DNA from 3 places in the Hahella chejuensis KCTC 2396 genome. Region 2 is predicted to be linked to each of the others. Evidence: predicted binding sites of a transcription regulator. Region 2 holds the regulator's gene; each other region holds the start of a gene.
What was found. The regulator PhoB, encoded in region 2, activates phosphate uptake and scavenging genes when phosphate is short. The targets are predictions, from matches to a motif close to TGTCATANNNNTGTCANA.
Positions count from the first base shown of each region.

Region 1 (5,874 bases), 630 kb from region 2:
CGGACTGGGGTTGATGCTCTTCGGCGGCGGGATGTATCTCACTGAGCCGCCATCCCAGGAACCGCAATGGTTTGTGTTGAATGCGGACTTTATTGGAACTTTGCTGGTGGCCATCGCAGGTGGGCTCGCCGCCCGCATCGCGATGCGTTATCAGGATCGCCTGTTGCGTCAGGAAGTGCAGTGGGCTCCGATTATTCTGTCTTTGTGGGCCTATGCATGGTGGATGGCGGGCGGTCTGTTTGAGATTCATCGACACATTGCAGATACGCACCTGCCGATAGCCGGCAGTCTGTTCACTGTGCTGACCGCGGCGGCCTGTCAGTTCTTTGCGGGAAGATGGCGCTCGCCGCACTTGCCCTGGTTGGCGATGGCGAGTTTTGTGATCGGGGTGATCCACCTGTTTATGCACTATCAGGTAGACGCCCGCGCTATCGCGTGGCTGAACGCAGATTTCCTGGCGTCCATGACGTTGGTGTCGTATGCCTTAGGAGCGGGGATATTCGCCTGGCGCGGCGAGCAAAGCCGGTATTTTGCGCCGGCGGAAATGGTCAACGCGCTGGTGCTGGGCGTGGCGGTGGCGTTAGGCTCTTTGGCCGGCGGGGTCGAAGCTGCGGAGCAGTATCCGTCAGCGATGGAGGCGTCGGCGTTTTTACTGTTCTACACGTTCTTCATCGGCGTCTTTGCGCTTTCATACCTGCGCTTGCAATGGGCGACAGCGGCTTACCCCGCGTTATTGCTGGCTCCGGCGATATTACTTGTTTTGTTCATTTATGTGCTGGAATACCGGGCGTTATACGCCAACGCCGGCTGGTTAGCGTTCCCAGTGGCGTGGGCGGCGCATTTCGGATATCTGCGCCTGATACAGGATCGCGTACGCGCGCCAGTAGGTCTGTTTCACTGCGTAATGCTCTTAGCTCTGATTTTCGCAATCACTTGGCAGATTCATTTTGAAATCACCGGCGAATATGATCCTGAAACCATGGCCGGGCAGGCGATATGGGGATTGGTTCCCGCTCTGGCGTTGCTGGCTCTGCGGCGCGGCATGTCCTCGGTCTGGCCCTTTAGGCGCTATCCGAACGAGCTGCTGCAGTGGCTTCCACGCGCAATAATGGCGAGCGTTGGATTGTGGATGTTGTGGAGTAACATGGTTGCGCCGGCGAACAAGGGGCTGGCGCTGTTGAACCCGCTTGATCTGGTGAACCTACTGGCTTTGTGGGTGCTGTGGACGGAGGTGCGCCGCCATGGCGCGCTGGATGCGCTTAAGCAACGAGTCGCTTCATATGGCGTGGTGGCGGCGTTTTGCTTCCTGTGGCTCAACGCAGCCCTGTTTCGCGCATTTCATTTTAGTCTGGCGATACCTTATCGCTTCGACGATATGGTGTCGTCCATTGTGGTGCAGAGCGGCATGAGTCTGCTGTGGAGCATTGCGGGCATGCTGTGCATGCTGGTCGGCGCGCGCAGGGCGCATCGCTCTGTATGGATGATCGGCGGCGGACTGATGGTGGCGGTGGTGGCCAAACTGTTTCTTTTCGACCTCTCCGGTACGGGCACCGTGGCCCGTATTGTGGCCTTTATCAGTGTTGGCGTGGTGTTGTTGCTGGTGGGTTACTTCGCGCCGGTCCCGCCCCGGGAGGGCGCTGAGAAAGCGCCCTCGTCGGAAGCGGAAAGTGGTGTGGAGTAAGCGTCAGGCCAAGGCTTGTTTAAGGAAGGCGATGGTGCGCTCCCAGGCTAACTGAGCGGCTTTCGCGTCATAACGGGAGGCGTTGGCGTCATTGTGAAAGGCGTGATTGACGCCTTCGTACATGTGCAGTTCATAGCGCGCGCCAGCGGCGTCCAGGGCTTCACGGTAGTCGGGAATGCCCTGGTTAATACGGTCATCCAAACCCGCATAGTGGAGTTGTAGCGGGACTTTGATCCTGGCTGCGTCAGCAGCGCTTGCCTGCCTGCCGTAAAAGGCCACGGCGGCGCTGAGATCCTGAGAGTGAGCCGCCAACTGATTGGCCATGGCGCCGCCCCAACAGAAACCAACGCAGCCTACCTTGCCATTGCAGTCCTCGCGTTTTTTGACGTAGGAGACCGCCGCCTCAAAGTCGCGGCGAGCCTTGTCGCCGTCCAATTGCGCAATCATGCCGCGGGCTTTGTCCTGATCGCCCGGCGTGCCTCCCAGAGGGGACAACCCATCCGGAGCAAGGGCGATGAAGCCCGCCAGCGCCGCGCGTCTCGCCACGTCTTCAATGTGTGGATGCAGTCCTTTATTCTCATGAATGATCACTACGCCAGGCAGCGGTGCGGATGTGTCTTTGGGTTTGGCGAGATAAGCGCGGATGACGCTCTCGCCGCCGGGATACTCCACATAATCGCTGGATAAACGGGAGTCGTCCTTAGCGATGGTTTCCGCCCGTGCGTAGTTGTTTTCCAGTAGTGGGAGAAGGGCCATGGCCGCCGTGGTCCCGCCAGCAAGTCTGGTCAGGCGCTCAATGAAGGTTCTGCGACTCATGGTGGAGTGCGTGTATTCGTCGTAAAGCTGGATGTACTTTTGTTCCATGGAAAGCTCCTTCTCTTGTTGATCCGCTATTGATCAGCGGCTTGTCGCCGCGCAGGCGCATTCTTGTTTTTGGGTACTGCTTAACTAACGAAAATCTTTAGCCGTAACCGCTCAGTTCACGAAACTGTCATTTACTTGCAGTAAAAGAGCTGTCGGATCAACGCTGTTAAGGTTTAAAAAATGACTGTACAACATCCTCAATATGGTTGGGAAATCAAAGACTCTGATGACATTCCCTCCAGTCCTGAGCAGGGCCGGAGCTTCTTTGACATCCTGCAGGCGCGGACTTCCCGTCGCAGCGTACTGCGCGGTTTCGCTGCGGGCGCGGCGGCCTCCGGCGTTTCACTGACCGGCTGCAGCGCAATCATGGCTGGCTCGGACAAGGGAGAGCTGACTTTCACGGAGTTGCCTCACGGCCAGGATGAAACATTCCATGTGGCGCCCGGTTATGAGCACGACGTCCTGATCAGCTGGGGCGATAAAGTGTTAGCGGATGCGCCGGCGTTTGATCCCCATAACCAGAGCGCGCAAGCGCAATCCAAACAGTTCGGTTACAACAACGATTTTGTCGGCTTTCTGTCTTTACCGTTGGGCTCCGACAATTCAGATCACGGTCTGCTGGCTGTGAACCACGAATACACTATCTCTGAGCTGATGTTCCCAGGTTCGCCGAAAACGGACCAGATGAGCAAGGCGCAGGCGGATATCGACATGATGGCGCACGGTCTCAGCATCATCGAAATCAAGAAAACCGACGGCAAGTGGGCGGTTGTGCAAGGCTCAAAATACAACCGTCGCATCACGCCGGTAACGGAAATGCGCATGACCGGCCCGGCCGCCGGCAGCGACCGCTTGCGCACCGCGATTTCCCAGGATGGAGTAAGAACCCTGGGCACCTACGGCAACTGCGCCGGCGGCGTCACGCCCTGGGGTACGGTATTGACCGCTGAAGAAAATGTGCAGAACTACTTCAAAGGCGATCCGACCAAGACCAAAGAAGCGGAAAACTACAGGCGCTTTGGCTTATCCGGCGAACATGAATACGCCTGGGCCAATTACTATGACCGCTGGAACCTGGCGAAAAGCCCCAACGAACCGCTGCATGTGGGCTGGATCGTGGAGATCGACCCGTTTGATCCCGAATCCAGGCCGCAAAAGCGCACTGCCCTGGGTCGTTGCAAGCATGAAGGCTGTAATGTCTATGTGAACAAGGACAACCGCGTGGTGGCCTACACCGGCGACGATCAACGCTTCGAGTATGTCTACAAGTTTGTGAGCAAGAACAAATACGATCCCAGCAACCGCGCCGCCAATATGCGCCTGCTGGAGGAAGGAACGCTGTACGTGGCGGAGTTCACGGACGGCGGTCTGGTGACCTGGCGTCCGCTGGTATTCGGCCAGGGCCCGCTGACGGCGGCCAACGGCTTCCGTAATCAGGGCGATGTCATGATTGACGTGCGTAAGGCGGCGGATCTGCTCGGCGCCACCCGCATGGATCGCCCTGAAGATGTGGAAGTGAACCCACAAACCGGTTCAGTGTTTGTGATGCTGACTAACAACAGCAAGCGTAAGGAAGGCGACACCAACGCCGCCAACCCTCGCGCCAAAAACCAGTCCGGCCATATTATCGAAATGACGCCGCCGGATGGCGACCACACAGCGGATCGCTTTATGTGGGATATGTTCATTATCGCCGGCAATCCGCAGACGGAAGGCGCTAAATATCACCCGGATATTTCCGCCAACGGCTGGTTCGCCGACCCGGACAACTGCGCCTTCGACAATCACGGCAACCTCTGGATCGCGACCGACGGCGCCTACAAAGACGGCGTCGCCGATGGCGTCTGGGCCTGTGCGGTATCCGGCGAAGCGCGTGCGTTGACCAAACATTTCCTGCGCACGCCGTTGCAGGCGGAGCTGTGCGGGCCGTTCTTCACCCCGGACAATCAGTCTTTCTTCTGCTCGGTGCAGCATCCCGGCGAAGAAGGTACTTATGATCAACCCACCACGCGCTGGCCGGATTTCCGCAACGACCTGCCGCCGCGTCCTTCCGTAGTGGCGATCAATAAGACCGGCGGCGGCCGCATCGGTAGCTGACGCATTATCGATCGCATAATCTGAAGGTAACGAGAAAACCGGTGCTGGAAACAGCGCCGGTTTTTTTTATGCGTGAATGTTTATTGAGCGTTTTCGCCAATGGTTTGGAAGATTACGCCATTCTCCGACGCTGGCGATCTTAATAGTATGAATTTGCGTTCACACTTTAGATGACAGCTATGAAACTCGACAGCTATCTCTCCAAACAAGAACAACAAGAATTAAGACAGGGCTCCAATTTTCGGGGCATGATAGGCTTCGTGACTACTTGGGGGCTGATCGTCGGTGTGAGCGCGCTTTTTGCTCTCTATCCTAATGTTTTCACTCTGATTCTGGCGCTCGTCGTGCTCGCCAATCGGCAGCTGGCGTTGGGGATTTTATTGCATGACTGTTCCCATCGCTCCTGGTTCCGTAGCCAATGGCTGAACGATCAGCTGGGACACTGGCTGGCTGGCGTTCCGGTGCTGGTTCCGTTGCCTTTCTATCGCAAATATCACTTTATTCATCACGTTAAGACCGGCGCGGACGAAGATCCGGACGTGGGCAATATCCGCAGCTATCCGGTCAGTAAAACCAGTATGCGACGTAAGGTTTTTCGTGACTTCACCGGGCAGTCCGGGCTGAAGAATGCGTTGGCGCTGCTGCTGTATGTGAATACCGGCAGACCCGGCAACGCAGTGTCCATGGGGGTGCAGACCCGGCAGGTCGATAAGGCGGAAGTGCGTCGCACCACGCTGCGTAACTTCAGCCATCTGTTGCTGATGCACGGCGGTTTCCTGGGTCTGTGTGTGGCGTTGGGCCACTGGGAAGTCTATCTGTTGTGGTGGGTCGCCTATATCTTCACGTACCCCTTTATCATCCGCGTGCGCCAGGTCGCCGAACATGGGGCTATGCCGGCGTTATCCTCCGATGACGTGCGCGACACCACGCGCACCACGCTGGCGCGCTGGTGGGAGCGTCTCTTGTTTGCGCCACATTATGTGAACTATCACTGCGAGCATCATGCTTTGCCCACTGTCCCCGGTTATAACCTGCCGCGCATGCATCAGATGCTGCGCGACCGCGGCTTCTATCAGGATAAGCCCGCAGCCTTGGTTGTCGGCTATCCAGAGATCATCCGTAAAGCCGCTTCCGCCTAAATCTTTCTTACCTTCATATCCGTCTTTTCTGCCTTTTTTGTTTTTCTGACTTTGCGCATTCCTGCGCGCTTTTTGCGTGCGCGTAATCCGCTC
Region 1 is NC_007645.1:131,193-137,066, forward strand. It holds gene HCH_RS00555 (DUF2339 domain-containing protein) at 1-1,681, shown strand, start outside; gene HCH_RS00560 (dienelactone hydrolase family protein) at 1,685-2,545, opposite strand; gene HCH_RS00565 (PhoX family protein) at 2,726-4,642, shown strand; gene HCH_RS00570 (fatty acid desaturase family protein) at 4,822-5,781, shown strand.
Region 1: HCH_RS00565 (PhoX family protein) is a predicted target of PhoB. The motif match lies at 2,671-2,688, and genes of this name have one in related genera.

Region 2 (5,874 bases):
TTATCAATATATTGGTGTTTGTCGGCTTTATCTGGGGCATGAGCGCGTACTTCTCCGGTTGGGTGGACGCCATGGTCAGTTGGCTACCGGATTGGTTGTCTTTCTTGCGCTGGCTGGTATGGCTGGTCTTCGCCATTCTGGTGGGCGTACTGGTGTTTTATACCTTTGTGTTTGTGGCCACCCTGGTCGGCGCTCCTTTTTACGGCTTGCTGGCGGAACAGACGCAGAAGCTGCTGACCGGCAAAGAGGTGGATGAAGACACGCCCTGGAAGCAGGTGATCATGAATATTCCCGCCAGTGTTTGGCGTGAGATCAAGAAGCTTCTTTATTATCTTCCTCGTGCGCTGGGGTTATTATTGCTCAGCTTCATCCCTGTGGTGAACTTGGTGTCGCCGTTACTTTGGGCGGTATTCTCCTCCTGGATCATGGCGCTTGAGTTTGTGGACTACCCTGCGGATAACAACAAGCGCAAGATTGATGACGTGATTCGTTTCATGCGCGAGCGTCGCAGTCGGACGCTGGGCTTCGGTTTAGGCGTTTGGGGCAGTACTTTGATTCCTATCGTGAATTTGGTGTCCATGCAGGCGGCGGTCGCCGGCGGCGTTAAATTCTGGCTGGAAGAGCACGGTCAGTTACCTAAAGCGAACCCCGCTTCTGGCGCTGGAGTAGCGGTGAGGTGATCCTGCTGTGGCGGCGTGATAGCTACGCCGCCGCTTAAGTACTGAATAAAGTGGGAATTTTGTCAGACAGTGCTAGCCTTATAGTTATGTGATTAACGGAAAGTGTAGCTCTGACATGGCTTTAAAGGTGTTGGTGGTTGATGACGCGAGTTTCGTCCGTGATATGGTCAAGCGGGCGATGCGAACCTATTTTCCTCAGGTGACGGTGGAAGAAGCCATCAACGGGAAAAAAGCGCAGATCCTGATGAACAAGACGCACTATGACCTCATCCTGTGCGACTGGGAAATGCCGGAAATGTCAGGACTTGAGCTGTTGCAGTGGGCGCGTGGACAAGACGCCTACAAGAAAACGCCTTTCGTCATGGTGACCAGCCGGGGGGATCGTGGCCATGTGGTGGAGGCGGTGCAAAGCGGCGTTTCCGATTATCTGGGAAAGCCCTTCAGTCCTGAAATGCTGGCGCAGAAGGTCAATAAGCAACTGGCCGCCAAGCTTAAACGCGCTGCAGGTGAAAAGTCCTCTTCGGCCCGTCCGGGTTCTGATTCCGCTTCCGTATTGATGCAGGCGTCTGACAGCGCCAAGCAGGCCTCGGCGCCGGCCGTGACGCCAGGACCGTTTGCTGACAGCGCGGCCCTGTTGACTGGCGGCCCCACATCCCCTAAAAAATCAGCGCCGGACCCAACGTCAGGCAAGAAAGCGCTGGCGCAGATTCGTTTTGCTGAATTCAACCTGCCCTGCGTGATAAAAGCCATTACCCTGACGGAAGTGAAGGTCATCGCCAAGCGGGGGCAGAAGTTCCCGATGATCCTTGATCCTGCGGTAGTGGATATAGAAGTCGACGATGGCGAGACCCTGGAGCGGATCAACGGCTACGTGCATATGCTGCAGGCGGTGGAGAAGCGAGTGGATACCGACTTTATCAGCATTGTTATTCGGTTTGTGGATGAAGACCCGGATAAGATGGCGTCGTTATCCAAGTTTATCGCCAAATTCTAGACTTATTTAATCCCTCACGTCCTCGGCTTCCGCCAACGCTTCCGCAGACGCCATGCGGGTGCGCGGGAAGTGGCAGGTAAAAGTGCTGCCTGCGCCGATGTGGCTGGTGATTTCCAGCTCTCCGTCATGATTGATCAGGACATGTTTGACGATTGCGAGGCCCAGGCCTGTGCCGCCAGTGTCTGCGGCCCTTGAAGGGTCGGCGCGGTAAAAACGTTCCGTCAGTCTGGGGATGTGCAGGGGGTCAATGCCGATGCCGCTGTCCCTCACGGCGAAATGCACGCCTTTCTTATCCTCGAACCAGCGCACCCGAATTTCGCCATTGGGAGGTGTGTATTTCACCGCGTTCATAACGATGTTGGAAAAGGCGCTGTGTAGTTGCGTTTCGTTGCCGGTAAGCCCGGCTGCGCTCTCCAGACTCAACTCTATGCGATGGCCTTTTTCCTGACTCAGGGCGCGGGCGTCGTCGCAGATGGCGCGTAGCATGCTGTCCACATCCACCAGCGTGGCTTTGAAGTTGGAGCCGTCATTTTCAATGCGGGACAGCAGCAGTAAATCGTTGACCAGCGCTTCCATACGCTGCGCCTGCTGTTGCATTTGATTCATGGCGCGATTCCAGCGCGGAGGTAATTCGTCGGCATTATCGATGAGGGTTTCCAGATAGCCTGATATGACCGTCAATGGCGTGCGCAACTCATGTGATACGTTAGAGACGAAGTCTCGTCGCATCTCTTCCAGACGGTACAGGCGCGTCACGTCCTGCACCAATAGCAAACGATCGTCTTCTCCGAACAGTGTGATATGAAACTGTAACTTCAGGTTGGGATTATTGGGGGCGTTGAGGATCAACGGTTCCTGGTATTTCTTGGAAGCGAAGTAGCGTTTAAAAATGGGGGTGCGGATCAGGTTATAGATGAGCTGGCCGCGGTCAGTCGGGTACTTGAAGCCCAGCAGTTTCTCCGCGGATTGGTTCCACCAGTCCATAGCGCCCTCGCTGTTGGTCATGACGACGGCGTCTTTAAGGGCGTTGGTGGATTCCTGGATGCGGTCGATCATGGCTTGCAGCCGATCGCGGGAGCGATAGTGCTGAACCTGGAGGCGATGTATGCCATCGAACAGGTCTCCCCAGAGTCCGCGACTTTCGGGAGGGTCTTCCATTTTCGCCTGATACAGCCAGCGATGCATGCGAAACGCCTGGGTGAGCGTCCATCCCAGGTAGGCGGTAAGGCCGAACACTAGCGCCCAGGCCACTGAACCGATAATAAGGCCGACAATGATACAGCCCAGCAAACTGTAAACCAGTAGCCGTACATAATGACGCCAGTGATTGCGCATGCGTTTTATGAATACTTCTTTTGGAATTATTTATTATTTAAGACGGATCGCGGCGCTTATGGCGCTCGAGTCGAAAAGCGATAGCCCGTCCCACGCACGGTTTGAACCAAGTGATGATGACTGGGCTCCAGCGCCTTACGTAAACGTCGAATATGCACGTCCACCGTGCGTTCCTCCACGTAGACGTTGCCGCCCCAAACCTGATCCAAAAGCTGCCCGCGAGTATACACCCGTTCCTGATGCGTCATAAAGAACTGCAGGAGCTTGTATTCCGTGGGGCCCATGTTGAGCGCATCGCCCTTGGCGGTGACGCGGTGGCACACAGGATCGAGGCGCAGTCCTTCGACTTCAATGGGGGTTTCCATGCCTTGTACGGCGGTGCGGCGCAGCACTGCTTTCAGGCGCGCGACCAGTTCTCTGGGGGAGAATGGTTTGGTGATGTAATCGTCTGCGCCTACTTCCAAACCCTGGACTTTGTTGTCCTCTTCGGTTTTGGCGGTGAGCATGATGAGAGGGATTTCGGAGGTGTTCTGGTCGCGCTTCAATCTGCGTGCGAATTCAATGCCGCTGACGCCGGGAAGCATCCAGTCCAGCAGTATGAGGTCCGGCTTCTGATCTATGATCAATGCGTGCGCTTCCCGCGCGTCCCCTGCCTCCAGGTAGTCATAGTCGGCCATTTCCAGAGCGACTGCGATCATTTCCCGGATGGCGGGCTCATCGTCCACAATGAGAACTTGTTTGCTAGCCATGCAAAACACCTTTTTGAATACTCGATTGCCGAATTATTACAACGGCGTTTTGTTACAAGTATATGACAGGCGCTTAATTAATGTGATGGAAATGAGCCCGGCCGCTTATAGCCGGGCAAAGCGAAGCGGGGTAAGCCTAGGGGCGGAATAAAAACTCCAGAACCAAACCAAGGAAAACGGCGGCTCCGACCCAGTGATTGTTGAGGAACGCCTTGAAACAGTGCTGGGAGCTGCGGTCGCGAATCAAGTGTTGTTGATACACAAACAGCACGGCGACGATGATTAGAGACACCTGATAATAAACGCCCAGTTCGTGTTGCGCGCCAACCATGAACAGCACGCCCAGGGTCAATACCTGCAGGCCCGCCACGGCTGCGCGATCCGCCTCGCCAAATAGAATAGCCGTGGACTTGACCCCGATTTTGAGGTCGTCTTCCCGGTCCGCCATCGCGTACATGGTGTCGTAAGCGACGGTCCACACCACGGTCGCGGTATACAAGAGCCATGCTTGCTGTGGCACTGCGTCGAGTTCTGCGGCGAAAGCCATGGGGATGCCCCAGGCGAAGGCCGCGCCCAGTACGACCTGGGGCAGGTAAGTGTGGCGTTTCATGAAAGGGTAAGTGGAGGCCAGCGCCAGCGCTCCGGCTGAGAGGTAAATCGTCAAGGCGTTGGTGAACAGCACCAGGATAAAAGAAACGCCAACTAGAATGCCGAATAAGGTAAGCGCCTCTTTTTCCGTCACCTGGTTCTGCGCAAACGGACGGCCTTTTGTACGCTCGACGTGCATGTCTATACGGCGATCAGCGTAGTCGTTGATGACGCAGCCGGCGGAGCGCATCAGTAGCACGCCGAAAACGAAGATGAACAGGTTTTTGAGTGAGGGGGCTCCTTCTGACGCCAGCCATAGCGCCCACAGCGTCGGCCAAAGCAGCAGGTAAGTTCCGATAGGGCGGTTCAGTCGCGTGAGGCCGATATAAACAGGCAATCTTGCTTTGAATTGCTCCGCTACGGATGGAAGTGGACGCCCTTGGGATTTCATAGCCAAACAGAATCCTGATTTAGTGTGTGGTTTGAAACTGCGTTCAAGCTCAGCCGCCCAGCAACCTGTTTTCCGCCTGTTCAACCTGATCCGCCGAACCATGCAGAATCAGTGTATCGCCGGGCTGCAGAACAAAGTCGCCGGCAGGGTCGAAGAACTCCTCATCTCCGCGCCGAATACTGTCGACATTGCAGGCCGCCAGCTTCATCTGCGCCAGAGTGCGATGACAGCTGTAAGCGCCGTCCGGCAGCGTTAGCGCATGCAGTTTTTCCAGCGGCGTACCGTCAGCGCTGACCAACTGGGAGTTAATGCCCGGGTAATAACCATGCAGCATTTTGTAGCGGTTACGGCGCACTTCCTCAATCTGACGATGGATCTTCCTGGCCGGCGCGCCCATAAGAGTAAGCACTTGAGTCACCAACATCAAGCTGGCCTCCAGCGTCTCCGGCACGATCTCCGTGGCGCCTGCTTCCTGCAGCAAGGGCATCTTGGAGTCATCCGCGGTGCGCACCAGAATAGGCACTTTAGAGCCGGTGGAGCGCACCTTACGGATCACCGCCAGGCTTTTGTCCACATCCGCGTAAGTAATGATAATCAGTCGTGCTCTCTCCAGGCCCAGGGCCTTGAGGATATCCAATCGCTCGGAATCGCCAAAGTGGACTGGTTCGCCCGCGGCGGCCGCTTCTTTTACTCGCACCGGGTCTTTATCCACGGCGGTCATGGGCATGGCGCTACGGCGCATGAAACGGGCGACGGTTTGGCCAACGCGACCAAAACCGCATACGATGGCGTGTCCTTCCAGCTCGGAACAGGCGTCAGTCAGCGCTTCCACACGGGTCTGGGCTATGCCCTGGTCTTTATTGGACGGGAATCTGGCGCTGAGATGGCGAGCCAGATTCATCAGCCAGGGCGTCAGGGTGATGCTGAGAATGACCGTGGTGATCACTACTGCGCCGGCTTGCTTGGATATGAGTTGGAACTTTTCTCCCAGCGCAAACAGGGCGAAGCCAAACTCGCCGCCCTGAGCCAGATAAAGTCCTGTTTTCAGCGCGACGGCTCTGTCTTTCTGATGGCGAT
Region 2 is NC_007645.1:763,115-768,988, forward strand. It holds gene cysZ (sulfate transporter CysZ) at 1-680, shown strand, start outside; gene HCH_RS03480 (response regulator) at 796-1,674, shown strand; gene phoR (phosphate regulon sensor histidine kinase PhoR) at 1,681-3,009, opposite strand; gene phoB (phosphate regulon transcriptional regulator PhoB) at 3,066-3,758, opposite strand; gene ubiA (4-hydroxybenzoate octaprenyltransferase) at 3,895-4,797, opposite strand; gene HCH_RS03500 (monovalent cation:proton antiporter family protein) at 4,847-5,874, opposite strand, start outside.

Region 3 (5,874 bases), 1.6 Mb from region 2:
TCCGGCGCAAAGTAAAACATGCACTCCGTCAGTTTGGCGAACCCGGTATGAGGAATGCGTAAGATCCGATTAAACAATTCGCCGTCAATGCTTCCCGCCAATACTTGTTGGAAAAGCTTCCACAGGCTTGGAACCATATCCTCCTTGCGTTCCTTTGCGTAAGGAAATAACCAGACCTTCAGTGGCTGGGCGCTGGGAACGCCGTTAAAATCCATTGGCGGAGCCACAGGCAAGTCGATGCGTCGCAGCAAGGCGGCGAATAGCTCCCTTCGTTTATCGACCCCGTACTTCATAAAAGTGGCGAAAAAAGTGAAGGGGTCAATCACTGTTAATGGCGTCTTACCGCCATCAGCCAGCTCATCCTCCAGTCCTCTATCAACGCCAATTTCCCGCAGAATCTGAATCAGATCCGGCTGGCGATCTTCATAGTTGTTTATCCATTCGCCAATGGCTTTAAAAACCGGAACCCAAGTGTAATTTGGCATCGGCAACCTCCTTATTATCAATTTTTACCCGGCGCTTTCCGGTTTGACCTGTTCATAGTCAACGTTGCTGAAATAATACTTGAAGGTAGCTTGAAGCAAAAATATATTCTGCAACATTGGCAATGATGTTATTCGCCATAAAGGCATGCGCTTATGGCGGGTATTTATTGTTGGTGAAATAACACCCTGTGCGAGCCTTGCTTGGTCTCATTTTTATGTTGTTTCTTCTGAGCGTGTTTCCTTTAATGCTCATCATTGGATCTTATATTGATCTGTAAGCTTTCTAATTAACGCCATAGACTTATGGCGGTGGATCATAAAGATGTACAATGGCGCACTTTGCGCGGGTTGAAGTCAAACGGCAGGCGTTGGAGTGGCTTCTGGCGGATGCCTGTGGCGTAAAGTTCTTTATCAGTTTCGACCATCTCGACGGTCAAGGCGCCGCCGGGGAAGAGGCCTTCAAGGCCGCCGTCCATGAACAGGCGCGACGCTATTTGCAAGAAGGTGCGCCGCCGCGCGACCAGCAACTTCTGGACTGTTTTTTGGACGCATGCATAGGGCGGGAAAATTTCGGACTGTCTCTGTTTACACTGGATAAACTATGAATGTTTGCGGAGATCCCGGAATAACCCAAATAAGCGGTGCGCGATGGAGCGTCTGCGGATAAGCTTCTCAATATCCCATTCACCGGTCCTTTCGCTAAGAGCGGGCGGCTGGCGAATGAGGCGTTGGCGGGCTTGTTTTAAACAACTTATTGCAAACATTGCAGGTCCAGTCGCTCATCGCATAAAGTATGGGGTTTGGACTACGTCGGTTTGCCGGGAATATCTTCAAAAATCATGACAGTTAGTGATCAAACGACGGATAACGCCGTCCTCTTTTCTTCTCTGAACTTACATCCAAAACTTGAGCAGGCTATTCGCGATCTGAATTTTGAGCGCTGCACTCCGATTCAGGGGCAGACGCTGCCGCACACGCTGCAAGGCGCGGACCTGATCGGTCAGGCGCAGACAGGCACCGGCAAGACCGCCGCGTTTCTGATTACCATTCTGCAGCGACTGGTTTCCAATCCCATCCTAACGGAAGAACGCTTCTCCAGCGAGCCGAGAGCCCTGGTGGTGGCGCCGACCCGGGAACTGGCGCTACAGATCGAGAAAGACGCCTGCGCGCTCGCCAAACACTTGAAACTGAATATTATTTCCGTCATTGGCGGCACCCAGCTTGACCGTCAACGCAGAAAGCTGCGGGACGAAGCCGTAGATCTGCTGATCGCAACTCCGGGCCGTCTGCTCGATCATCTCACTAGCGCTGATATCTATCTGGATCAGGTGGAAGTGCTGGTGCTGGATGAGGCGGACCGCATGTTGGACATGGGCTTCATCCCCGACGTCAAGCGTATTGTCCGGGCGACGCCGAGAGAGCGGCAGACTCTGTTGTTCAGCGCCACATTCAGTGAGGACATCAAGAATCTGGCGCGGCGCTGGACCGAAGAGCCCGTAGAGGTCATGCTGGCAGTGGATCATCTTCCCGCCAAAACCGTGGATCAGCGTGTTTATATGGTGGAAAGCAGCGCCAAGCGCAAGCTGTTGGTGAATCTGTTGAAGGACAGCGAAACCCGCCGTGTGATCGTATTTTGTAACCGCCGCGACGAAACCCGCAGTCTGTCGGAGGCTTTGAATCGTCATTCCATCAAGAATGAGCTGATATCCGGTGAATTACCCCAGCAAAAACGCTTGAAAACACTGGAGCGCTTCCGTAGAGGCGACTTCCGCGTGCTGGTCGCCACCGATGTCGCCGGCCGTGGGCTGCATATTGATGGGGTGACTCACGTGGTCAATTACAATCTTCCCGACGACCCGGAAGACTACGTTCACCGTATCGGGCGCACCGGTCGCGCAGGCGCGACAGGAGTCTCCATCAGTTTCGCCTGTGAGGACGATTCCTTCCTCATTCCGGAACTGGAGAAATACCTGGGTCATGAGCTGGCTCTGATCCACCCGGATGATGATTTACTGCAGTAGCCGAGCACACCGACCAAGAGGAAAGGGAAGATGAAAATAGTTGCAGATGAGAATATTCCGCTACTGCAGCCGTTTTTCGGATCAATGGGAGAAATTCATACACTTCCGGGGCGTGAGATCAGCAACCAGCACCTGCGTGACGCGGATGTTTTGTTGGTGCGTTCCGTGACCAAGGTGGACGAACGCCTGCTGGAGAACACTGGCGTTAAGTTTGTCGGTTCCGCCACTATCGGCTGTAACCATGTCGACCTGGATTATCTCACTTCACGGGGAATAGGGTTCAGTAATGCGCCGGGCTGCAACGCCAGCGCTGTGGTCGAGTATGTGGTGAGCTGCCTGTCCGTACTGAGTGAGCAGTTGGGCTTCGAGCTGGAAGACAAGACCGTGGGCATTATTGGGCGCGGTGAAATTGGCGGGCGTCTTGAGCGCGCGCTGACCTTGTTGGGCCTGGAAGTGAAATCTAATGATCCGCCCAAAGAGGCCGCCGGAGAGCAGAACCTGTTTTCTCTGGAGGAGGTGTTGCAGTGCGACATCATCACGCTGCACACGCCATTGACGGACTCAGGCTCCTATCCGACGCGGGAACTATTGAACGCGACAATAATAGAGAACCTGCGCCCGGACCAGATACTGATCAACACCTGTCGCGGCGAAGTGATTGACGAAGCGGCGCTTAAGGGCCGTCTGCAAAAAGGGGATGGTCTGACTGTCGCGCTTGACGTCTGGAACAACGAGCCCGCTATTGACGTTGAGTTGGCGATGCTTTGCCACTTCGCCACGCCGCATATTGCGGGCTATACCCTGGATGGCCGCACGGCGGGAACGGAGATCATCTATCAGCACCTGAGCCGTTATCTCGGCTTGCCGGTAAGGCATAAACTGGGGCAGTTTTTGCCCGAGCCGCCTTTGCGTAGAATGGCCTTCTCTTCTGGAGTTGATCCGGACTGGGCGTTGCATACGGCGATCAGAGCAAGCTACGACGTGCGCCACGACGACAGCCAGCTAAAGCGCACATTGCGTTTGGATGCGCCCATGCGGGCTCAGGAGTTTGATCGTTTGCGCAGAGAATATCGCGTGCGCAGAGGGTTTGATCGGATCAAGATTGAACTCAAGGGCGGCAAAGCGGATCTCCTGGCCACCCTGAGTGCGGTAGGGTTTAACCTCAGCTCGAAATAACTCAGCCCTTTTGCCGCTGGCGCATGCTCATGTGCTGGCGGCTCCACGGATTCCAGTTCTCTTCCATCGCTTTTAGCGCTTGCTGAATCATTGCTTCGGTAATGGGGATCTCCTCACCGTTCTCTGTAATGATGGCGGCGCCGTTCATCGCTTCGTCGTCGCCGGTTTCGCTTGCTGATTTACGCCAGTTGTTCGCTTGCATTTGCCCGGACCTCCAGAGTTTTCACCAGCCTAAACTTGTCTCATGACGATCCTGTGACACGAGATAGACGCCTGTTTTCGGGACAGGTTTGTCCATTGCAGACGCCTTTATCTCTAAAGCTAGCCTATGGCGTCAGGTTGGGCCATCGCCCTCCAGAGGGCGAGCCCAATGAATTATCTGTCAAAAATGCGAAAAAGCTCGAAAAGTGGACGATAATGTATTGAAAGGACAACCAACCTGAATTGGCGTTAATTTGTGAATTATTGCAAAAAATGTCTTTCCGGGCTCACAAGCAGCGTCAGGCGGCCGATACTAAACTGTCGAAAATATCGTCACAGAATAATGAGGCGATCAATCCATCCGGCTTGAGCAATGGCGTTACAATATAGACGTCGTCGGATACTAGTCATGGAGAAATGGCTGAGTGGGTGATAAAGCAGCGGTGTATTCTCCCAAGGATGTGGAAATACCATTCGAAAAGCTGGGACTGCAAATTGGCGATCCATTGCATCTGGAGAGCATGGATCAGAGTGCGCGCTATCATGTGCGCTTGATTGGTTTTGCGCCAGGGCAAAGTGTGATGGTCACCGCGCCTGTTGTGGACGGCAAACAGTTGATTTTGAAAAAGGATCGGCCGTTCACTGTACGTTCTGTGGCGAAAAACAAGGTGTGCGCCTTCACCAGTCAGGTTAAACACATGGCGCTACAGCCCTTCGCACACGTCCACTTGGAATATCCCAAGGAGCTTCTGGCGTTGCAGGTGCGCAACGCAGAGCGGCTTAAAGTCGAGATTATCACTCAGGTCAACAGTGATTTCGACAGCGGTTTGGGCGACTGGCCTAAAGAGGCGGTGATTATCGATATCAGTAAAACCGGGGCTGGGGTAAAGTCCGTCGTCAAGCTGGGTGACGCCGGGGAAGAAGTGATTCTGCGCTTCGCACTGACGGTGGCGGATATCACCAAAACCTTCAACGTCAATGGCATCATCCGCAACCGCACTATCATGGATCAGGATGAGGCGCCCTTCAGGTATCTATATGGCGTGCAGTTTACCGGGTTGTCTGATGCGGCGAAAATCGTCATCAGCGGCTTTGTGCACGAGCTGCAATTGTCCAAGTAATCAATCCAGAGTCGCATAGATACATAGAGTGAAACGAGAAAGCCCGGCGTCTAAACCGGGCTTTTTTGATGGGGCTGAGCCTTTTTAGATTCTTAGCGGTTGGCGGCGAGAGCGGCGATGCGCTCATCCAGGGGAGGGTGACTGGAGAACAGTGCTTTAAACCCCTGTTTGACACCCTCTGTTATGCCGAAAGCGGTCAGCGTGTCCGGCATTTCGTTCGGCATCTGAGTTTCTGCCTTCAGACGTTGTAGCGCGGCGATCATGGCTCCGGAACCTGCCAGTTTGGCGCCCATTGCGTCGGCGCGGAATTCGCGTTTGCGGGAGAACCACATGACAATAATGGAGGCGAGGATGCCCAGCACGATTTCGGCGAAAATGGTGGTGATAAAAAATCCAATGCCGTGACCGTTTTCGTTCTTGAAGACGGCCTTGTCCACGATGTTGCCGATTATGCGGGCGAAGAACATGACGAAGGTGTTGATAACGCCTTGAATCAGCGCCAGGGTGACCATGTCTCCATTGGCGACATGCCCGATTTCATGGGCCAGTACGGCGCGAATTTCATCTTTGCTGAAACGGCGCAACAGTCCTTCGCTGACCGCCACCAGGGCGTCATTCTTGTTCCAGCCCGTTGCGAAGGCATTGGATTGGTGGGCGGGGAAAATCCCCACTTCCGGCATCTTGATGCCCGCTTCACTGGAAAGCTCTCTCACCGTATCCAACAACCAGCTCTCCACCGCGTCCCGTGGCTGCTCGATCACCTGGGTGCGGGTGGACATTTTCGCTATCCATTTGGACAGGAATAGCGAAATCATGGCGCCGCTCATACCGAAGACAGCGCAGAAGATAAGAAGCGAGGTGAGATTCAGT
Region 3 is NC_007645.1:2,353,529-2,359,402, forward strand. It holds gene HCH_RS34720 (AAA family ATPase) at 1-251, opposite strand, end outside; gene HCH_RS10430 (elongation factor P hydroxylase) at 815-1,090, shown strand; gene HCH_RS10435 (DEAD/DEAH box helicase) at 1,325-2,506, shown strand; gene pdxB (4-phosphoerythronate dehydrogenase PdxB) at 2,537-3,682, shown strand; gene HCH_RS10445 (PA1571 family protein) at 3,684-3,884, opposite strand; gene HCH_RS10450 (flagellar brake protein) at 4,309-5,004, shown strand; gene htpX (protease HtpX) at 5,097-5,874, opposite strand, start outside.
Region 3: HCH_RS10445 (PA1571 family protein) is a predicted target of PhoB. The motif match lies at 3,926-3,943, and genes of this name have one in related genera.